Regions from separate parts of the Rossellomorea sp. H136 genome, predicted to be linked through region 2. Evidence: riboswitches for the same ligand, from Rfam matches in the RefSeq annotation. Region 2 holds a riboswitch; the other holds the start of a gene.
What was found. A riboswitch is a leader RNA that binds a small molecule or an ion and turns the genes downstream of it on or off. The one in region 2 is predicted to bind FMN.

Region 1: linked by a shared signal. The riboswitch ahead of ACYH0O_RS15800 (ECF transporter S component) and the one ahead of ribD (bifunctional diaminohydroxyphosphoribosylaminopyrimidine deaminase/5-amino-6-(5-phosphoribosylamino)uracil reductase RibD) in region 2 are both predicted to bind FMN.

What each region holds. Positions count from the first base shown of each region.
Region 1 covers NZ_CM166371.1:3,082,642-3,094,497, reverse strand. Annotated here, with positions in the region: gene ccsB (c-type cytochrome biogenesis protein CcsB) at 1-711, shown strand, start outside; gene ACYH0O_RS15825 (response regulator transcription factor) at 827-1,543, shown strand; gene ACYH0O_RS15820 (ATP-binding protein) at 1,540-3,306, shown strand; gene sigX (RNA polymerase sigma factor SigX) at 3,580-4,134, shown strand; gene ACYH0O_RS15810 (hypothetical protein) at 4,106-5,344, shown strand; gene ACYH0O_RS15805 (peptidoglycan DD-metalloendopeptidase family protein) at 5,782-6,693, shown strand; FMN riboswitch at 6,808-6,941, shown strand; gene ACYH0O_RS15800 (ECF transporter S component) at 7,096-7,665, shown strand; gene ACYH0O_RS15795 (ferredoxin) at 7,768-8,016, opposite strand; gene ACYH0O_RS15790 (YpbB family protein) at 8,240-9,310, shown strand; gene ACYH0O_RS15785 (RecQ family ATP-dependent DNA helicase) at 9,288-10,754, shown strand; gene ACYH0O_RS15780 (CPBP family intramembrane glutamic endopeptidase) at 10,764-11,363, shown strand; gene ACYH0O_RS15775 (LysM peptidoglycan-binding domain-containing protein) at 11,356-11,856, shown strand, end outside.
Region 2 covers NZ_CM166371.1:2,858,328-2,870,183, forward strand. Annotated here, with positions in the region: gene ACYH0O_RS14465 (phosphatase PAP2 family protein) at 1-2, opposite strand, end outside; gene ku (non-homologous end joining protein Ku) at 36-866, opposite strand; gene ACYH0O_RS14475 (DNA ligase D) at 1,004-2,860, shown strand; gene dapF (diaminopimelate epimerase) at 2,913-3,908, opposite strand; gene ACYH0O_RS14485 (hypothetical protein) at 4,092-4,388, shown strand; gene ACYH0O_RS14490 (hypothetical protein) at 4,389-4,733, opposite strand; gene ACYH0O_RS14495 (hypothetical protein) at 4,914-5,237, opposite strand; gene ACYH0O_RS14500 (NCS2 family permease) at 5,527-6,816, opposite strand; gene ribH (6,7-dimethyl-8-ribityllumazine synthase) at 7,105-7,575, opposite strand; gene ACYH0O_RS14510 (bifunctional 3,4-dihydroxy-2-butanone-4-phosphate synthase/GTP cyclohydrolase II) at 7,588-8,781, opposite strand; gene ribE (riboflavin synthase) at 8,799-9,455, opposite strand; gene ribD (bifunctional diaminohydroxyphosphoribosylaminopyrimidine deaminase/5-amino-6-(5-phosphoribosylamino)uracil reductase RibD) at 9,480-10,547, opposite strand; FMN riboswitch at 10,741-10,884, opposite strand; gene ACYH0O_RS14525 (hypothetical protein) at 11,199-11,856, opposite strand, start outside.

The sequences.
Region 1 (11,856 bases), 220 kb from region 2:
GGGTTGATCTACTTATTGAAATCTGTAAAACATACAAAAGGAAACAAGCAATCGTTTTGGCTTGAAACCGTCATGTATTCTTTAGTTGTCGTTTTAGGGTTTGTAGTTGCATCAACTGCCTTTACCCTTGGGAATTACGAAGCGAACTTTCAATATGTCAATCAAGAAGGAGCGGAAGCGATTTCTGAATATACACTTCCAGCCCTTGTCGGACCGAATGAAGGCCAACTATTAACTGACAACGTAATGGAGCCGCTGGTGGAAATGCCAGCCCTCATCAATGCTAAGAAACTTAATACCGTTATTTGGTCGTTTCTGATTGGTACTGGAATTTATCTTCTATTACGCTTAATCTTCAGAAAGCGAATAGCTGCGAAATTACAGCCATTGGTGAAAAATGTGAATCTGGACCTGATGGACGAAATTGGTTACCGCTCAGTATTAATCGGCTTTCCGGTCTTTACACTAGGAGGGCTCATCTTCGCAATGATTTGGGCTCAAATTGCCTGGACTCGATTCTGGGGATGGGATCCCAAAGAAGTATGGGCATTAATTACATTCTTATTCTATGCAGCATTTCTGCACCTGCGCCTCTCTAAAGGATGGCACGGAGAGAAGTCTGCATGGTTAGCCGTCATCGGGGTTGCCATTATTCTATTCAACCTGGTGGCTGTTAACCTCATAATCGCAGGATTACATTCATACGCTTAAATAACGAACGGGAGGGAGCTGACCATAATGAGAGTGTTATTCTCTTTGAGTCAGCTTCTTTTTTCATATAAAATAAGGATAATATGGTTTAATTAGACAAAAGGGGGATATACCCATGGAGGAAAATATTCGAATTTTAGTTGTAGATGATGAAGACCGGATTCGTAGACTGTTAAAAATGTATCTTGAAAGAGAAAACTATGAAATTGATGAAGCCGAAAATGGAGAGGAAGCATTAGCGCTTGCTCTGGAGAATGATTACGACTGTATCTTATTGGATATCATGATGCCGGGGATGGATGGGATCGAAGTGTGTAAGCATCTTCGTGAAAAGAAAGCGACGCCCGTGATCATGCTTACTGCTAAAGGAGAAGAAGTGAACAGAGTGCAAGGGTTCGAAGTGGGGACCGATGATTACATAGTGAAACCTTTTTCCCCTCGTGAAGTGGTACTGAGAGTGAAAGCGTTATTAAGACGTTCTTCAAAGACAAGCTTTATTCAAACAGATGCCAAGGCAAAGGACCTGATTGTCTATCCTCATCTTACGATCGATAATGATGCCCATCGGGTAACCGCTGACGGTAAAGATGTGAACTTAACACCAAAAGAATACGAGCTCCTTTATTTCCTTGCAAAAGCTCCTGACAAAGTGTTTGACCGTGAGCACCTACTTAAGGAAGTGTGGCATTATGAATTCTTCGGGGACCTGCGTACGGTCGATACCCATGTGAAACGATTAAGAGAAAAACTGAATAAAGTATCCGAGATGGCTGCAAAGATGATTGTTACCGTATGGGGAGTAGGCTACAAGTTCGAGGTAACAAATGAATGAGGCTATGGCGTAGTGTTGTAGGGAAGCTGTGGCTAACGATTCTGCTCTTAGTTTCCTTTGTGTTATTTATCCTTACGATTCTTTTACTGGAATTCTTTCAAAACTATCACGTCGATGTGGTTGAAAAAGAATTAACCCAAACGGCTGAAAAAGTGGCGAGAGTCATTGAGAATCATAAAGACTTGGAACTGGGGATGGAACTGGGGAAAGAAATCATCGATGATCCAATCAATATCATTATTTCATTAGATCAAAATGAATCACTTTATTCCCAGGATTCTACAGCGTTTCAAAAGAATATTCATGAGTATATTTCAGGTGATAAACAACTTCAATCGGTGAAAACAAAAGAAATCACCATCAAGAAAGAGATTGAATTAACTTCGGAACTATCGTCGAACCGATATGAAAATGTCATCATTGTAGGGACTCCTCTTCATATTGATGAAGAGGATGGAGCGGTATATCTCTATCAGTCTCTTGGTGTTATTAAAGATACAACCCGTCAAACAACGAAACTGATCTTGCTCGCTGCCGGGATTGCCATTATTCTAACAACCATCTTTGCTTTCTTCCTTTCCACACGTATCACTGCACCACTTAGGAAAATGCGGGAAGCAGCCTTTGAGGTAGCTAAGGGTAAGTTTGATACAAAGGTTCCGATTTTGACGAAGGATGAAATCGGTGAGCTGGCAACTGGGTTTAACCAAATGGGCAGGCAGCTAAAATTTCACATTAACGCATTGAGCCAGGAGAAAGAGCAGCTCTCCTCTATTTTGAGCAGTATGGCTGATGGAGTTATCACCTTTAATCGAGACGGCACGATCTTGATCACTAATCCACCTGCCGATCGATTCCTGCAACATTGGTATTATGAGCAAAGTGAAAACAGTGAAGAAGCCATCCCTACTACTGTAAAAGAATTATTGCAGAGCGTTGTCGTGACAGAAATGGAGCAGACAGGTGAATTGAGTCTGCAGGGGCGTTCGTATGTGGTGATTATCAGTCCTCTCTACAATAACAACAACATCAGGGGAGCCGTGGCGGTCGTGCGCGATATGACAGAAGAGAGAAGATTGGATAAGCTTCGGAAAGACTTTATCGCCAATGTCTCTCATGAACTCCGTACGCCAATCTCTATGCTTCAAGGATATAGTGAAGCGATCGTTGATGATATTGCGGAAACAGAAGAAGAAAAGAAAGAGATAGCCCGAATTATTTATGATGAGTCATTGCGAATGGGCCGTTTGGTCAATGACCTTCTGGATTTGGCCCGGATGGAAGCTGGGCATATCACTCTAAATAAAGATGTCATTGGTGTCATGCCTTTCACTGAAAGGGTGACGAATAAATTTATTGGACTGGCCAAAGAAAAAAAGGTATCCGTTTACTTTGAAAGTGACGTAGGAATCAAAAATGAAATTCACATGGATCCGGACCGAATTGAACAAGTATTAACCAATCTTATTGATAATGCTTTAAGACATACTCCTACAGGTGGAGAAGTAACGGTTTCCCTGACGGAAAGCAAGGGCGGTTATTTATTCCACGTAAAAGACACGGGTTCCGGGATTCCTGAAGAAGATCTTCCTTTCGTATTCGAGCGTTTTTATAAAGCGGATAAAGCAAGAACAAGAGGGAAGTCCGGTACTGGTCTGGGGCTCGCGATCGCAAAGAACATTATTGAGTCCCATAAAGGTCATATCCAAGTACAAAGTAAAGTCGATCAAGGGACAACCTTCACTTTCTTTCTTCCCATTTAGCCAAGAATCGATGATATCCATAGAAACTTGACGATTTTTCTTGTTACATGGGAAACATTCTTTATTTTTTCTCTGCGAGTAGAAAATGATGTTGAAAAAATGATGAGAAGTCAACAGGGGATAAGTACCTTGTTGACTTTTTATTTGAAGTGAATTTGAGGTAAAACCTATATTAAATATAAGTCTTTCCTTTTGACCAGAAAAATACTATATTGATAGTGTGTAACTTTTTTACAGAAAAAACGACTAATAAATTGACGGGGAGGGAAGCAAGTGGACTCCGTTTTTGAGAAATTATACACTGAGTATCATCAGGACGTCTTTCAATTCCTTATATACATGGTACAGAATAAGCAACAGGCTGAAGATCTGGTGCAGGAAGTATATATCCGGGTGCTTAAATCGCATGAGCGTTTTGAAGGTAAAAGCTCTGAAAAAACGTGGCTTTTTTCGATTGCGAAAAATGTAGCCATAGATCATTTTAGAAAACAGAAGAACTGGAAGCATCGGATATTGGATAAATTCGATTGGAGCCGGAATGATGTGACAGACGATGGGGCACTCCCGGAAGAAATTACTGTTGCGAAGGAAGAAGTTCAGGTATTGTACGAATGTTTGAAAAACTGTTCGACGGATTTTCGGATGGTCATTATTATGCGTTACTTACAAGAACTTTCAATTGTTGAAACGTCTGAAGTCCTGGGCTGGTCTGAAAGTAAAGTGAAAACGACTCAGCATAGAGCCATAAAGTGGTTAAGAATTGAAATGAATCAACGGCTACCAAAGGAGGAAAGAGACATTGAAACAGTCAGAATGGAAAGATCGTGATATAGAGGAACTCGTCAAGAAGCTTCCTCCAATCAAAGATGATCGAACTCCTCAATCGATATATGCAAAAATAGAACGTCAGAACAAAAAGACGTTTTTTGCTTTTAACCGTTTTATTCCAACAGTCGCAGCGCTGGCAGCCATTTTCATCATGGTCATGCTTGCTCCAACCGTATTAAATCAATTCAATGAAAATAGTATGGAAAAGTCTGAAATGAAATCAACGGAATCTTCAGGTGGGGAGTCAGCAACGAATTCAGCACAAGATTCCTTGGCGAAATCAGATGATAAATCAGAAATGATACATGACACCGATAAAGACCAAATTACAGCCGATAAGGATAATAACGAGTTTAGTATGGCTGAGACTGAAAAAGACCTTCAACCATCTACGGCAGAAAGATTATCTTTATACGAAGAAGACTTAGAGGGGAAGGACTACTATTCTTATGGACTCGTTTCAACGGAAGCGGTACCTGTTCCTATTTCAATTGTTGATCGACCGGCAGAAGGGGAAGAAGGCTGGTTGACCCGTCATGAAGAAATTGCAGGTGAGTTGCCTGAAGGTGAGTGGGGGATGGAAGACTTTCTCCCTTTAAAAGGCAAATTTACATTGGGTGAAAACAAAGTCATATTCACTTTGGATCCTGAGCATTCATATAGTGGCGGTAGTGCAGTGGAATATGCTTTTTACCATACTCTATTATACTCATTTCAGCATAAGGGGTTAAATGAAGTGGTTCTTCAAGAACAAGACGGCTCAGTTCCGGAATTCAGCTCCACCGGGGAATTCTCGAAAATCGACCTTAATAAAGATGCTCATACTGCCTATTACCTTTACTCGCCAAATGGAAGGGAACGCTTCCTCGTACCGGATAATATAAATAGAGGAAATGTCAAAGAGTCCATTCAGGCAATGAAAAGCTCGGAAACGAGCCTTTTTCAAAGTGTGATTCCGAAAAATATCAATATCAGTGTAACGGTATCAGATGAATATCTAACCATCAATTTCTTAAATGAACTGGACATAGAAACATTAGACAATGAAACAGCCATGGAAATGATTGAAGGTATTTTACTGACAAGCAAAAGCTCCGGGTATGAAAGAGTTCAATTTGAAAACATTAAACAGGAAAGCTGGAATGGATTCATGTTCAACGAACCCATTGAGACTCCTATCAGCCCGAATAAGAAAACAATCGAAAATTAGTTATCACAGAAAGACTGGAAGCGGGAAAGGAATCCGTTTCGGGTCTTTTTTTTGTGTGAAGGGCATGCTTGTCGGGCCTGACCAGACGTCTCCACATTTCCTATCATCCAGCTCCGGCGGCTAGCCCCTCGAGGTCATAAGCTAAATTGGCCAAGAAGGCAAAGAACGCCTTCCAGGCCAATTCATCTTATGCTTGTCGGTGCTGAACGAGCCGCCTCCGCTTTTGGGTGTATATTTATCTCAAACTTAGACAAACTACTCAAAGGAAAATTATCTCATTCACTTGTGAATATTGAATGGAGGGTCTACATATAGTGGGGAGTGCATGAAATGATGGTGAGAAGGTAAGAATGGGTAAATAGATGAAAAGGTAGTGGACGTGAGGCTTCAGTAGGGAAGAAATAAGGTATTGCGTTAAATGGGTAAGGAGGACAAGCATGATTTTAGATTATGTAAGAAGGCTTTTAATCGTATTCCTGTTAGCATTGTGTGTGAGCATTATGTTCTTTACAGGAAAGATAGCGAAAGCAGAGACGAATAAGATCACGCAGGAAACGGTATCCTGGACATTTCCTGTTGAAGGGATGATAACGGATTCGTATGGGACAAGGTCTGGTACTCATAAAGGAATGGACATAGGTGGAGACATAGGATCTCCTGTTTATTCTGTTTCAAAAGGTAAGGTAATTAGATCATATCTATCTCCAAGTTACGGACATGTGGTATTCATAAGGCATGAAAATGGATATGAAACCGTTTATGCTCATCTTGAGAGCCGGCTTGTTGAAGAAAATCAAGAAGTGGGCCAAGGTCAACAGCTTGGAAATTTAGGAAATACAGGCAGATCGACAGGAGCTCACCTGCATTTTGAGGTGCACAGGGGTGAATGGACGATTGATAAGGAAAATGCAATCGATCCCTATATGGTATTTGGACAAGGTGAGGTCGGGCAGCTTGTGTTTGCTCAGGAGAGGGATCCCTATCAGGCAGTGGGTGTTTCTGGAACAGCTGATATCACCCATGATGTAAGTACGAAACAAGATCATAATAATGAAAACATGGTAAATCATGTCGTACATAAGGGAGAAACCCTCTGGGGGATTTCTCAACAATACAATATATCTGTAGAAGAAATTAAGAGTGCCAATGGTTTAGTTGAAACCCATTTGGTAGTTAATCAATCGTTGGCCATTCCTCAACCAGACGGGGGTGGGTATGTAGTGAAACAAGGGGACACCTTATACTCCATTTCAGTCGCACAAGGAGTTGATGTGAATGACTTGGTGGCTTGGAATGGCCTGGATCTTAAGACACCTATATATCCTCAACAAGTATTAAACATACAATAATGGAAGCGTAAACCTGAATATACCATGAGTAAACAAAAATATTTCGAATTCGAACTGTTTTCCTTCACATAACCCTCGTCATTATGTATAATGAAAATGTATAAAAAAATAAAGATTCGTCTTCGGGGCAGGGTGAAATTCCCTACCGGCGGTGATGAGACATCTGTCTCTTAGCCCGCGAGCCTTCAGGGGCAGGATTTGGTGCGAATCCAAAGCCGACAGTATAGTCTGGATGGGAGAAGATGAAGGTTTATGCCAGAACGTTTAGAAAATGGGAAGCTGAACGTTTATTAGGGTATGCCTTATCATTCTCCTAGATATACGTATCTAGGAGTTTTTTAATGCTACCTTTGGCTTAAGCTATCTTCGATATGAGATGAATCTCCTAAAGGAGAGAGATTTATGAGAAAAATGAATACACGCACGTTTGTAACGGTTGGTATGTTAAGTGCCATATCCTATGTGTTAATGCTTTTTAACTTCCCGATTCCACCATTTCCAAAGTTTTTAATGGTAGATTTCAGTGATGTGCCTGCATTGATTGCGACAGTGACATTAGGTCCTCTTGCAGGAATATTAGTTGAATTATTCAAGAACGTGATTGATTACATCATGACAGGAAGCGATACCGGCGTTCCGATAGGCCATGTTGCAAATTTTATGGCGGGAGTGCTTTTGATTCTTCCGACATATTATATTTATACACGTTTACAATCTAAAAAAGGTTTGTTGATCGGACTTATCACAGGAACTGTGGTCATGAGTATCAGTATGGGAATTCTTAATTATTTTGTATTCCTTCCCGCATATAAATACTTCATGAATTTTGAGCTTCCTGCTGAGATTATCATTACAGGAATTGTTCCTTTCAACATTTTAAAAGGAATCCTTGTAACATCAGTCTTCATCTTACTATTTGTTCGTCTTCAAGGCTGGTTGGCAAGACAGACAGCCCTAAAGAAAGCGGCATAGTGCAAATATAAATGATAAATCCCTCAATGACATTTGAGGGGTTTTTTTATGTCATCAGCCAAAAAAAAAGCTAAGGGGAAATTCCCCTTAGCTCCGGAACTACTATTCGAATTTAAGTGAATCCCCGTCGAATGGTTCGTCAGCTACTTTAATGGAGTCTGTAGGACAACCTTCGAATGCATCAATCATATCATCTTCTAATACGTCAGGAACTTCGACCGTCCCCTGGTTATCGTCTAATGTTACAAATGCAATACCTTCATCATCATAGTCGTAAATATCTGGAGCAGCAGCCCCACACGCTCCACATGCAATGCATGTATCCTTGTCAACGATCGTATATTTTGGCAAAGAAAAAACCTCCCGAGTAAATAATTCTATATAATTCATCATTATACACAATGTAAGTTTGTGAAAAATCACTTAATGTTTATTTTATAGAGGATTGTATAACTTTTCAATAGTTAGGTGGTTTCTTTTTATTTTTATCCGATATATGAAAAACAAAACATGGTTAAACAACAAATTCATGGTACAATATTTGACAATAACCTACATGTTAAGGAGTAGAGATTTGACCTATCTTAATTATGTGATTTTATATTGTTTCTTGCAAATAAATGGAGAGCGATCGATTTACTCTGTTTTTCATATCTTAAAAGGAAAAAAATCTTCTCAGTCGATCCAGGATGCTCATATCTTTTATTTGCAGCCATTTTTCCTCTCTTTACCTAAGCTTAAAAGAGCATACTTTGATCAGAAGGTAAAGGAATTAGAGAAATTGGGGTATATCATTGTCGACGAAAGTGGGAAGGTGATTGTGACCACTGATGGTACTGATTCTGTCAAAAAAGGTTTTCAGGGTGACTCCTTTCCATCAAATATGAACGGTCTCGTCTATGGTGATCAAACGTTTCTGTTTTGGAAAAGATTAAGCCTCCTTGTTCAGGTTCTTTCAAACGGGAAACAGCAGGAAACGTTCTATTTTCCTGTTCAACGTAACAAAAACATACAAAAATGGGTAAAGAGCTGTTTACGAGCACACTCTAATATTGAAAAGTTGTCTTCTGATTTGCATAAAGAGCTGTATAGCCTGTTAAGCAGTCTATCGCAAACCTTAAATCCAGACATTCTCGTATTCCGCTTAACGGGATACAAGGATTATGGATGTACAGAATTACAAGTTGCTGAAAAATTGAAAATGCATGAAGAAGAATTTCGCTTTCAGTTTCTTAATTTAATACACGGTATACTATCTGAATTAGAAAGAGAACCTTCAACTTATCCCTTATTATATTCAATTAGCTTAAAAAGTGATCAGCTGCAAAATCTGACCATTTCAACAAGCAAAACATATGAGTTGTATCAAAGGGGCCATTCAATCGAAGAAATTGCACGTATACGTGATTTAAAGATAAATACCATTGAAGATCATGTGATTGAACTAATCTTAACTCAGAAAGAATTTGCAATAGATCCGTTCATTTCTCAAGTGGAATATGAGAATGTGCTTTTAGTTATGAATGACGCTCAAACTAAAAGGCTAAAACCGATAAAAGAGAAGATTCCTCATTTATCTTATTTTCAAATTAGAGTAGCGATTGCGAAGGCAGGTGAGAACCGTGAATCTGCAACAAGAGCTTAAAGAGAGATTTGGCTATTCTTCCTTCCGAGAAGGCCAGGAGGAGATCATTCAATCTGTTATAAATCAACGGGATACGTTGGCAATGCTTCCGACAGGAACCGGTAAGTCCCTTTGCTATCAATTAGCCGGGTATCTAATGAAAGGACAAGTATTAATCGTTTCTCCACTTCTGTCTTTAATGCAGGATCAAGTGGAGCAGATGAAAGTAATGGGTGAAAAACGTGTGATCGCACTGAATTCGTTTTTACCTTATATGGAAAGAAGAGCCGCCCTTGAGCAATTACACGTTTATAAATTTATTTTCATATCACCGGAATTGTTAATGAGTCCGACTATTATTCCCTTACTACAAACTTTACACATTTCATTATTTGTTATTGATGAAGCACATTGTATATCTCAGTGGGGTCCTGACTTCAGACCTGATTACTTAAAATTGGGGGAGCTAAAAAAGAAGATTGGCAACCCGACAACCTTGGCATTAACGGCGACTGCCACTGATGAAGTGAGGATAGACATTAAACGAGTGCTCAAAATGGAAGGTGCTGTGGAAATAGTCTATTCAATTAATCGGGAAAATATCGGTCTGTTCGTTGAGAAAGTCACGGATCATAGTGATAAACTGGATAAGCTTTTAGAGTATGTGACAACATGGGGTGGGCCGGGTATTATCTATTTCTCAAGTAAACGCATGGCAGAAGACGTTTCTTTATGGCTTGGGGAAAATGGAGTATCAGGTGTTGCTCACTATCATGGGGGAATGGAACAAGAGGATAGGATATTGATCCAACAACAATTCCTTTCCAATAAGTTAAAAATCATCTGTGCCACCTCTGCATTTGGTATGGGTGTAAATAAGGAAAATATTCGATTTGTCATTCATTTTCATTTCTCTTCAAACATTGAAGCTTTCTCACAAGAAGTCGGAAGAGCGGGACGAGATGGGGAAAGCAGTGTCTCTGTCGTGTTATACTCTGAACAAGACCTTTCGATCCCTCTGCAGCTAATTCAAAGTGAATTACCTGAAGATATACAAATACAGAGATATGTAAAGGAAAGCAGACAGGGTCAGGAAAAAGAGATAATCGATCAGTTGCAACTGTCGGAGATTCAATATCGATTTCTTACGCACTATTCAGATGAGCTGACTCAAGGGCAGCCTATTAATCATGATAGATTAATAGAAAAAATGAAACAAATTCGAAACAATCGATTACAATACAAGAAGGACAAATTACTCTCCATGATCGAGTGGTTACAGTTTGATTTCTGTAGAAGAGAGAAGCTCCTTCATTATTTTGATGAAGTGCTTCAACAGGAGAATAGCTTCTGTTGTGATCAATGCGGTTATTCCCTTAATGATTTCAAGTATCGGCCAACGGACATTCAAAACCAGATTGAAACAAGATGGGAAAAAAGATTGGAAAAATTATTATTAGGATAAGTGGTATTCATGCATAAACAAGGGGAAGTCATTCAACAACTTTCTAAGAACCAGTTAACATTTCATTTGTATTTCACTCAATTTTTACTATTAACGATAGCATTAGGATTAGGTATATTTTTATTTGACACGTGGTCTGGTTTTGGGAAACAGTTTTACATTTCCCCGACTATTTTGACCATTGGATTAACAAGCGGTGTGATGATCGTGATCATCGACATCGTATTGATGAAGCTTTTACCCAGTAAATACTATGACGATGGTGGGGTGAATGCACGGATATTTACGGATAGAAGCATTGGTGAAATTGCACTGCTTGCATTTTTCATTAGTATTAGTGAAGAAATATTATTCAGGGGCGTGTTGCAATTTCACTTTGGCTTAATCATTTCAAGTATTATATTTGCTCTGATTCATTTCAGATACTGGGCTCACTGGTTTTTAATTGTCAATATTGTACTGCTTAGCTTTTGGATCGGTTTCATTTATGAACAAACAGAGAATTTATTGGTAACAATCATCATGCACTTTGTCATCGATTTCTTACTAGGTATACATATGCGTAAGAAAGGGAGACAAGGAAGTAAAGAAGGGATGTCTCATGAGTAAAGACCCATATCGAGATCAAGCAGCGAGATTAAAACAAAAGATTGAACGAGCCCCAGAGAAAGCACCATTAAATAAAAGAGAGCCTCTTCCAGCGAGAAGTGAGGTACATAGAGAGAAAAAGAAGAAAAACAAATGGAGAATGAAATATCCATTGATCAGTATGCTGCTCTTATTTTTTATTCTTTTGCCCTTGACGGTTTTTAGCATTTATTCGTATTTCGATAGCAGGAATGGTCCCCTGGTGGTCATGTCAGAAGATGTGGACGATGTGGAAGAAGTTCGCTACGACCAATCCGATAATGGTAATGAGGAGAGCCTTGGAGAGGCTGGTTCCATAGAAGAAGAGGCAGCTGTAATTGACAAAAAAGAAGAATCTTTGAATGAAGATGCTGCCTCAATGACTGGAAAGGAACAACCAGCATCTACTGAACCGGCTTCTCCATCACCTGAACAAGAATCAGCAGAGGAAAAGCCGAAAGAAGAGGTAAATGAA
Region 2 (11,856 bases):
AATACTTCTCCCTCTCTTCACAAACAACTTATGTTCTATTGAGCTTTTTTCTTTGAAGTCGTTTTCTTTTTCGTTTGCTTCTTCGGCTTGTTCGGCTTGGATGAATCAATTGAAGCTTGAAGTGCCGCCATTAAGTCTGTCACATTTTCCCTTGGCTCTTTTTCTTTCGCTGTGACGACCTTTTCCCCGGTTTGCTTCGATTCAATCAACTGACTCAAGCGTTCACGATATTGATCTTTATAGTTCTCCGGTTGAAATTCAGTTGTGAGTTGATCTATCAACATCGTTGCTGTTTCCAACTCTTTGTCCGTTATTTCATCTTCTTCGGGAACATTCGGTACATCCCCCGTGCCCCTTACTTCATCTGGATAATGGATCGTTTCCATTACAAGCGTATTCTCATACACTCGAACGATGGAAAGTTGTTCCTTCGAACGCATCGTGATTTTGGCGATTCCTACTTTCCCGGATTCCTGAAGTGCTTTACGTAATAATGAATAAGCCTTTTTCCCACCATCATTCGGCGAAACAAAATAACTTCGATCAAAGAATATCGGATCGATTTCCGCTATTTTGATAAAGTCTACTATCTCTACAGCTTTCTCCCCATTTGCTTCCTTCAATTCCTTCAGTTCCTCTTCTTCAAGAACGACAAATTTCCCCTTGGTCACTTCATAGCCCTTAACAATGTCATTATGGTCGATTTCTTTTTCACATGCGGGACATACTTTTTCATATTTTATCGGTGTATGACACTCTTTATGAAGGGAACGAAGTTTTATATCTCGATCTTCTGTAGCAGAATGAAGTTTAATGGGGATGTTCACCAGTCCAAAACTGATTGAGCCTTTCCAAATCGTATGCATATATCAATACCCTCCTTCTCATAAACTAATCCCTTATCGTTAGCATTAGTTCTCAGGCAATCTTCATTCCCTAAAACATCTGGAAATAAATAAACTCTCATTGGTCACACTAATACTAAAAATCAGGGTGAATAGATATGAAACCGATGCTTCCTACCTTATATGATAAGCTCCCCGAAAATGAGGACTGGCTTTATGAAGTGAAATACGATGGATTTCGAGGAATTCTCTCTGTCCATCCTAATCAGATCAGTCTTCAAAGTCGTAACGGAAAGGAACTGCTTCCACACTTCCCGGAAATTGAAGAACAGATTAAAACTTTACTCGAAGAAAGAAACTTAACTACCCCTTTCATTTTAGATGGGGAAATCGCCTTATTACGCTCTTCCTACAGCAGTGAATTCTTTGAATTGCAGGTAAGAGGCAGAATGCGCAATAAGCAGAAAATCAACCATGCTGCAGTCGGGAGACCCGTTAAATTTCTTGCATTCGATTTACTACAGTATGGAAAAAAATCATTTTCCCCCGAACCTTATCTTACAAGAAAAGAAAAATTGAAAGAGGTTTTTACCTCTCTTCAATTGCCGTTAAAACCGTCCCCTTTTCTCCCATCTTCCATTCAAATGGTCCCCTATTTTAAGGATCCGCAGGAAATATGGGAACTTGTTGAAAAAGAGGAAGGTGAGGGTGTTGTCGCCAAGAGGAAGCATAGTAAGTGGGAAGCTGGAAAACGAAGTACGAGCTGGGTAAAAACCAAGAATTGGAAACACTGTCATTGTTTCATCACTGCGCTGGATGAAACGAACGATTACTTTCACATTGGCGTCTTCGATAACGAAAAGATTATGCCTATTGGCTTGTTTCACTTTGGTCTTTCACCTGAAGAGAAAAGAACATTAAAAGCAATGATTAAAAAGAATAGTATGAAGAATGAACATTCCCTTTATTACATAGACCCGGCTATAACTGTGGAAATTTCATATTTGAATTGGTATGAGGGGCAACTGAGAGAACCACATTTTCATCGATTTCTATTTTCCATCCCTCCAGAATCCTGCACAATGGAGCAATTCAAGTTGGACGAAGCATCCCTTCCGCGTGGGGTTGAAATCACTCATCCAGATAAGGAATTGTTTCAGAGAGTCTCAATGACTAAGCTTGATTACGTTCGGTATCTTCGGAAGATGTCCGTTGCTATTTTGCCTTTTCTGAAGGATAGACCATTGACTTGTATTCGGTTTCCACACGGGCTCTTTGGTGAATCCTTTTATCAAAAAAATACGCCTGATTACGCCCCTTCATTTATTGAAACTTACAAGGAGGACAACATCGACTATACGCTATGCAATAACTTGGAGACATTGATTTGGCTTGGAAATCAGCTTGCATTGGAATTTCACATTCCTTTCCAAAGGACGGATACATCTGTCACTGAAGTGGTCTTTGATTTAGATCCACCAGGCAGGGATCAATTCTCCCTGGCGGTTAAAGCTGCTTCCATTATGAAAGAACTATTCGACCGACTCAACCTGCATAGTTTTGTGAAAACGTCGGGGAATAAGGGACTGCAAGTGTATATTCCCATACCACCGGGATACACATGGAAGGACACCGGCTTGTTTACTGAGTTCATCGCACACTACCTTGTTACCAATTATCCTGAGGATTTTACGATCGAGCGTTTAAAAAAGAACCGAAAAGGCAGGTTATATGTGGACTACATTCAGCATGGAGAAGGAAAAACCATCATTGCGCCTTATTCCTTAAGGGGGAATGAAGATGCTTTAGTCGCGACTCCACTCTGGTGGTATGAAGTAAATGAGGACCTTCATCCAGAACACTTTACAATAGATGTTGTTTTGCAGAGGTTCCAGAAGATGGGTTGTCCCTTTACTAAATTCGAATGGGTAAAAGACCTCCAGCCATTTGATAACGTGATTCAATTTTTGAAACAGCAATCCAACAACAAAAAAAAGAGTGCCCCAAAAGCTTAGCTTTTTAGGACCCTCTCGCCTGATCTTACACAAGCTCAGGTTTTTTATTCGTTCAGGCACTCATAAATACTTTACTATCAACAATTGATTTGGCATGGTTTTGAAGCAGTTCGTACGTCCCTTCTTCAGTGAAATCCTGTCTGGAAATCTCACGATAATCCTCAGGATGTGTGATAGACAATTCAAACTGGGCCTGGTAGAGATATGTTGCATTCCCGATCAACTCCATATTGTATTGCCCTTCATCTAAGTGATTCACCACGACACGTACTTTTCCACCATTATTATATACATCTATTTCCTTGCCAAATTCATTCTGATTGAGTAAGCATGTCACAAGACTGGAAGCAGACATAGCCGTTCCACAAGCATTTGTAAAGCCTACTCCTCTTTCGAAGGTACGAACATAAATCGCGCCTTTTTCTAATGGATGAACAAAACTTATATTGACTCCATCCGGAAAGAGATTATTGGGACCATTTACTGTTTCAGCAATCGTCTTCTGTTCATTCGAAAGAATATGTTCTGTACTTACAACACTAATTAGATGAGGATTTGGGACCGCCAGTGCAGTAAACGATAATCGATCTGAAATTTCTGGAATCATCTCGTTCACTAACGCCTCACGATCCATATTCATCGGCAATTTATCCAATTCAAATAATACAGGAGAAATTTCAACATTATACGTCGGTATATTTTCATAGATAGCCTCTTGAGCTGAAACACGCAGATCTGCTTTCATCGTCTGAATCATAATCTTCGTTTTGTCGAGAAGCTCACACACATAGCGACCTACACAACGAAGTCCATTCCCGCACATGGATGCTTCAGATCCATCTGCATTGAACACCCTCATTTGAGCATCGCAATGTTCACTTGACAACACAAATAGGATTCCATCCGCTCCAATACCCGACTTTCGATCACAAAGTGCAATGGCAAGATTTTGCCTTGCTTCTTCAGTGAATTCGTATCCATTTGTCATTTCATCAATCAGTAAAAAGTCATTTCCTGAGCCATGACATTTAATTAGATTCAAGTTCATCGTGAATCCCTCCACGCTAATTTACTAGTAAACTATTCTTAATAGTCTTAGCTTGCCACAAACAAGCTCTTTTCGCAATCATTCACCCTATATTAATTAAAATAATCCTCCTGGTGTGACTTGTAGAAAACTTATTAGTTGAATTTCTTCGGCCATTTAGAGACAATGAGATGGGTGATGATCATGAAGGATGAGTATACTTTTCGGTTTCAAGTTCAAGAGGTAGCAGAAGCGTGTGACGAATTCCATTCCCGGGATGTGATTGTATTGACCCATATTCTGAATGACAAAAAAGACCTTTTACATGAAGGTCTCTTTCGTGTGCGTTTCAATCAAATCGGCATTTATCCTTTTCCTAAAGATGTATCCCGACAAATATCTTCTAAGCACCTCCAACGATTACTTCTAATTGAATTGAAGAGGTATATAAAGCCCCAAAGAAAATATCTGACTCCAGGGGAATATAAACCTGTTTGGTAACTAACTGATCTCTGCTATTTCATGATGTAAGAGGTCTCTTATCCATTTACATGATGTTTGATAGTATTCCATCACATCTCCTTTGTTTAACTTCAGTTCGGCCATTTTTATTTCGATTGCTGTCCAGTCAGCTTTTTCAAACAAAATAACCAGCTCCAGAATGTCTTTGAACTCGTTTGAGGCACCCGTTAATGCATTACAGATTTCATCATTCAAAGGTAATTCATTCAGAATTACTTCAATTGGCATAGAAAATATCGTTTCCATTAATGAAAACATATCCGTAAGGAAATAGCTCGACTTCATTGAACCGCGATTGTGCTTCTCTGCCGGCAACTTACACATTTTTGCCCTCGTTAAAGATAATGTAATAACTTCGTTTTCTAATTGCTTCCTTTTACCAACCTGTTCCCTGACAGCTAAAACATAAATCCATCGTTTAATTTCCAGAAGACCCAATAGAACAATAATAGAATGAATTTTATGCTTAGGTCGGTAAGATGGTGAATTGATTAATTTTAAAAGTTAATACGACAAAGAAAGATCCTGTTCAATCAATCGACTAATCACAACAATGTTCGGTTCCGTCATTTCCAGGCTTTGAATAATTGAATAATAGGAATGAAAATATGTAGGTACATCATGGGTAGGAATGCTTTTTGGTTTACTAAAGAAATACCCTTGAAAGAAATGGTATCCATTTCCCCTTGCTTCTTCATATTGTTCCTCTGTCTCTACTTTTTCTGCCAGGAGCTTGTACCCAAGCAAATTAGCGAAAACTTCAATAGTTCCCCGGTTAGTGTCCGTTGTATGAAGAAAATCAACCTTTACATAATCCGCAATTTTCATTAATTTTTAGTAGTTAGGATCCGATTCATTATAGACAAAATCGTCTAAAGCGATTTTATAACCAACTCCTTTAACTCTAAGCAAACCTTCAGGATTTCAGGACTTGGAATTACATTTTCCAAAATCTCCACGACAATTCCCTTGGGATTCAAGTAGGTAGGGACTCTATCCCTTAATAGATTTTCTGTGAAATTGATGAAGCATGGCTTACAAAAAAACTCAAGCAGACAGGTCATCATTACGATTTCAATCGTAATGATGAGCAAATCCACTTGAGTTGTTTACCGCATTAATGAATCGAATGAACAAAAAAGTTCATAAGGAACAATGCAGCAATGATATATAGAGGAAAAGATACTTCTCTCGCTTTACCTGTAGCCAATTTTAAAATTGGATAAAGAATAAAACCGATGGCAATTCCATCTGCGATACTGTACGTAAATGGAATCATCGCAATGATAAAAATGGCTGGAAATGCCTCTGTTAAATCACGAAGATCCATATGTCGTATATTTTGAATCATTAAGCCGCCAATGATAATGAGAATTGGGGCGATAGCATGATCTGGAATCCACTTTAAATACGGAATAAACAACACAGATCCCAAGAATAATACTCCAGTAGTCAAACTCGTTAATCCCGTACGACCACCTGCTGTCATGGCTGCAGCACTTTCTACAGTTGAAACCGTCGGACTCGTTCCGAAGAATCCTGATGTAAAGGCAGAAAATGCATTCGCCTGGAACGCTTTAGAGTATTTGTGAGGTTGATCGATCATATCCGTATGTCCATGAACTAGACCGATGTTTTCAAATACCAGCACCATCGTGACAGAAAAAACCGCTATCCAAAACGGAATCTCCAAAATGGCACTAAAGGATATTTGACCGAAAACCTGACTGTATTCACTTAATTGGAAAGAACTGGACTGAATCGATGGTTCGATTCCAAAGATGAATCCCAGCATGGTTCCAAATGCAATACTCCATAAAAATTGACCTTTTACATTTCGAACAAACAAAAATATCGTCACCAGGAAAGTCAGCACAGTGGCCAACACCTTTAATTCCCCAAAATCACCAATCATGATGATGGCGCTCTCTCCTCTTTGGATGAGTCCGCCTTTTTCAAGACCGATAAACATTAAAAACATCCCTAATCCTACAGTGATGGCTTCTTTTAATGTTTTGGGTATGGCTTCAGATAATACTTTTGAAAGCTTTGTAAATGCAATGATCATAAAGAGTATTCCTGAAATCACTACAACAGCTAAAGCTTCCTGCCACGTTAAGCCGGATGATTTTACGAGTGTAAACGTAAACATCGCATTAATTCCCATGCCTGGAACCAGAAGGATTGGTGCATTTGCCCAAAAGGCCATCACCAAACACCCAACGAAGGAGGCAAGAATGGTTGCCATAACCGCTCCTTCAAATGGAATTCCAGCTTCAGAAAGAATTAAAGCATTCACAGCGATGATGTACACAATCGTGAAATAACCGATTGCTCCAGCCATCATCTCCTGCTTCATCGTGGTACCGTGATTCTTTAACTGAAAAATACCTCCACGTGCTTTCATATTATAATCTTCCTATAAAACTGCCCTCTCCCTACCCGCTCCTCCCATAATAAGGGGAGCCACAAAATACTATTCTAGCAAAAGGTCTGACGTTTGCCAACATGTATTTTAGTGGGTACAGGTGGCAGGTTTTTTTTTCTCCATCAGGAAACCGGCCGAAAAGGGAAAAAATCCTTCGTCTTTTGTGAAAAATCCAGCCGTTTTACAAATTCATCCATATATTCCTCAGGTCCGTCCCTCGTAAAAAGCCAAGCCTCCCAAAAAGGAGGCTTGGCTTGTTGAAAATTTTTACTTATCTATCTCACGAATCAAATTGGCCATTTCAATGGCCGATACCGCTGCTTCCCATCCTTTGTTTCCTGCTTTTGTGCCGGCTCTTTCGATGGCCTGCTCGATTGTGTCTGTCGTTAAGACACCAAAGATGACGGGTACCTCTTCCTGTAGGCTTAAATTGGCCACTCCTTTTGCAACCTCTCCGCTTACGTATTCAAAATGAGCGGTTGCTCCGCGGATGACCGTTCCCAGTGTAACAACGGCATCATAGTTCCCTGAACGGGCAAGTTTTTTGGCAATCATAGGAATTTCAAATGCACCTGGAACCCAAGTGACAGAAACATTTCCTTCTTCAACCCCGTGGCGCTTTAATGCATCTTCCGCCCCACCCAGAAGCTTAGATGTGATGAACTCATTGAAACGTGAAACGACAATGGCAACCCTTAATCCTGATCCGACTAAATTACCTTCATAAATTGTTTTCATTGTATTTTCCTCCTAAAATTTAAGTAAATGTCCCAGCTTTGCATGCTTTGTTTTTAAATACTTCTCATTTTCGAATTTCGCCGGCATTTGGATCGGCACTCGATCTGCGATTTCTAATCCGTACCCGTTGATTCCGGCGATTTTTCTAGGATTATTGGTTAGTAGACGCATCTTTGTTATGCCTAAATCTCTCAGTATCTGTGCTCCGATTCCATATTCCCTCAAATCATCACCAAAGCCCAGTTTTTGATTAGCTTCAACGGTGTCATAGCCTTCTTCCTGGAGCTTATAGGCCTTCAATTTGTTGATTAAACCAATCCCACGGCCTTCTTGTCTCATATAAAGCAGTACACCTTTTCCATGCTCTTCAATTTGAGTCAGTGCTGTGGCAAGCTGCGGTCCACAATCACAGCGATTGGACCCGAATACATCTCCCGTTAAACATTCAGAGTGAACACGGACCAGTACATCTTCATCCTCGGACCACTCGCCTTTCACAAGTGCGATATGCTCTTTTCCTGTAAGGTTTTCTGTGTAAGCAACCGCCTTGAAGTTTCCGAATTCGGTTGGAAGTTCAATTTCCACTTCTCTCGTCACAAGCTTTTCTTTTTTGCGTCTGTATCTGATCAAATCTTCAATGGAGATGATCTTAAGATCCCATTTATCAGCCAGTTTCATTAATTCAGGTACTCTTGCCATCGTGCCATCTTCATTCATGATTTCACAAATGACGCCTGATGGTTGTCCCCCTGACAGAACGGCCAAATCGATGGCGGCTTCTGTATGTCCTGCCCGTTTTAGTACTCCGCCTTTTTTGGCGACAAGGGGAAATACGTGACCGGGTCTTTTAAAGTCCTCGGGCATTGAGACCGGGTTCAATAATTCCTGTATGGTGGTCGATCGCTCAAATGCACTAATTCCAGTAGTTGCGGATTTATGATCGACAGAAATCGTAAAGGCCGTGCCATGAGGATCCGTATTTGACATCGTCATGGGCGCAAGCTTTAGTTTTTGTGCAAGCTCCTCTGTTATCGGGGCACAAATCAACCCTCTTCCTTCTTTAGCCATAAAATTAATGACTTCTGGAGTCGCTTTATCTGTAAGGGCAATAAAGTCTCCCTCATTCTCACGGTTTTCGTCATCAACAACGATGACGACTTTACCTGCTTGTAAATCTTCCAGAGCTTCTTCAATCTTATTAAACATGGGGCAACCCCTCCCTATTAGTCAGCGAAACCATTTTGAGATAAAAAATCATAGCTGATGCTGCTTGATTTGCTCTTAGACTGTTCCTTTGCTTCATAGAAGCGATGAAAATATTTCGCCATTACGTCACATTCAATATTGACATGATCCCCTACTTTCTTCTCACCAAGAACCGTGTCTCCTCTCGTTTGTGGAATCAACGAGATCGTAATGGTATTATTTTTCACACCAAACACAGTAAGGGAAGTGCCGTCTATTGCGACAGAGCCCTTCAAAATAAATAAATGGCTCTGATTACCCGGAATGGAAATGTCCATATACCAGGCATTTTCAACTTTCTCTACTCTAACAATCGTCCCTACTCCATCGACATGCCCGTTAACGAAATGGCCACCAAAACGACCATTTGCAGCCATCGCCCTCTCCAGGTTCACTTTAGAACCATGGGACAGGTTTCTGAGCGTTGTGCCTTCAAAGGTTTCAGGCATAACGTCCACTTGAAATTGCCTGGAGCTGAATGAAGTGACGGTTAAACAAACACCATTCACACTGATGCTATCTCCAATATGAACGTCTTCCAGAATGCGGTCCGCTATTATCGTCAGTTCCATGGATGAGGAGGATTTTTTCATGCGTTCAATTGAACCGATTTCTTCAATGATTCCAGTAAACATCCTCTTTCCTCCTTTCAAAAAAGGTTAACTCTCAGGCATAGCAACAATTTTAATGTCCTTTCCTAATCGTTCTAGACTCTTAATCTCCATTTCAAGACCTTCTGCAATGGTCGGGAGACCTTCCCCTCCAAAACTGGTGAAGGCAGAGCTTCCGCCTACAAGCTTGGGAGACATGTACATAACCAATTCCTGAAAGGCTTTTCCCATTAAAAAGGAGGAATGGATAGTAGATCCACCTTCTACATAAAGGGATCCGATATTACGGGCACCCAGTTCTTTTAATACTGTGTGAATGTCTATCCTTTCCTCTGAAAGGGTGATGATTTCACAGCCTGATTCCATATAGGGCTTCTTCTGTTCTTCATTGACAGAACTGCCCGTGAAGATGAGCGTCCTGCTTTCCGAGTCTTCCACTACATGGGAATGGAGAGGTGTTCGTAAAAAAGTATCTAATATAATTCGAATGGGGTTTTTTCCACCTTGGGGCAAACGGGTGGTAAGGTGTGGGTTGTCCTGAATAACGGTATTTACTCCAACTAATATCGCGTCATGCCGGTGACGATCATAGTGGACATCTGTGCGTGAAGCTTCTGACGTAATCCATTTGCTATCTCCTGAAGCTGAAGCTGTTTTCCCGTCTAATGTAACAGCTGTCTTAAGGGTTACATAAGGCGTGCCGTATTGAATGAAATGGAAAAAGTGCTTATTTAGTTCGAGGGCTTCTTCTTCAAGCTCTCCAACCATTACTTCAATGCCTGCATTCCTCAACTGTTGAATTCCTCTCCCCGCGACAAGGGGATTTGGATCTGTGCTGGCAATATGGACCCGCCTCACCCCGCTTGAAATCAACAGTTGTGAACAGGGAGGTGTTTTTCCGTAATGAGAACAGGGTTCCAGTGTGACATATACGTCACTTCCCTTCGCTTTGTCTCCTGCCATCATTATGGCATGAACCTCTGCGTGACCTTCTCCCGCTTTGAGGTGCGCACCCATCCCCACGACTTCTCCATTTTTTACCACAACCGCTCCAACGGCAGGATTTGGTGATGTTTGACCTTGAGTGGTCTTTGCCATAGAGAGGGCAAGCTTCATATATTGTAAATCGTTCAAACGTTTTACCTCCCTTCTTTTTTCACTATTATTCAAAAACATAATAAACCCCAAGTAAGTTTTTACTTGGGGGAAGTTGGCATGACTGAATAAAGTATTCACATGATTTCTTTTTTGGGAAACATAATCCCCATAAAATTGATAGACTTCTCTCGTCTGCATCAAGTAAATACTGCCGTTCCTTCTCCCATCCAGACTATCACTGTCGGCTTTGGAATTTCACCAAATCCACCGTCTAATTTTCATTAGCCGGGTCACGGACTAAAAGCATGCGCTCATCACCGCCGGTAGGGAATTTCACCCTGCCCCGAAGGATTACCTATTCGATTATTTTAGATTATCCTTGTTATAACCCTGTTCTGTCAAGCATTCTGCTGAACACTTTCGGTTATAGTCAGATTAAATATGAACGTTGTTGACCATTTACGTCAACAAATCGTCAACAATCATTACACAGTATTCCCTGCTTACTTTTGAACATTTATATAAGTAGGGATAAATGTAAAAATAAATTATACAAGTTATGAATTTCTTAGTAACTATGGATTAATTATTAGGATCGGATATAAAAATTATCTATAATATTTTTGCGTTTTTCTTATTTTGATCTGGTCAAGTATCATCCATGTAAATTTATACCGTGATTATAATTGTGACTCCTATACTAATTAAAGTAGCAATTAATGTCCAAGTTGCAATTTTAATTATAAAATTCTCTTTTCCTACAGCATACAATATTTTAATATGTTCTAGACACTGTGAATATATAGTATCATATTTAGTCGTATACTCATTTTCGAGAAAATCTATCTTTATTTTGTCACCACCATAAAAAGCTTTCCACTCCAACTCCTTACTTTTATTAAGTATGCCTTGATTTTCATGAAGCTTGTTATCATTGATAGCTCGTATTCTATTTACTAGCCACTTATAATCTTTTGAAGAGATATTACTCTTCATTTCATTAAAATACTTATTCATTTTTATATTTAACTCTTTAAGCTCTATTTTATCGAATAAAAAATAATAAAAGTTCATTCTGTAATTACTTAATAGGTCTATAAATGATATTGGTGAATAGGAGGTCCCTGAAAAATACAGCTCCATATCAATTCCATCTTCTTCAGTTAAGTCAACTATTATATGTTGTTCACCATCTCTGATTTCATAAGTGGTCCCTAAAAAGATATTTCTTAATTCTTCTTTTGAATACATACCTTTAGGATAATTAACTACCATTAATGAAGGTAATTTATATTTCACTCCATAGTTTAATTTTGCTACTTCCATA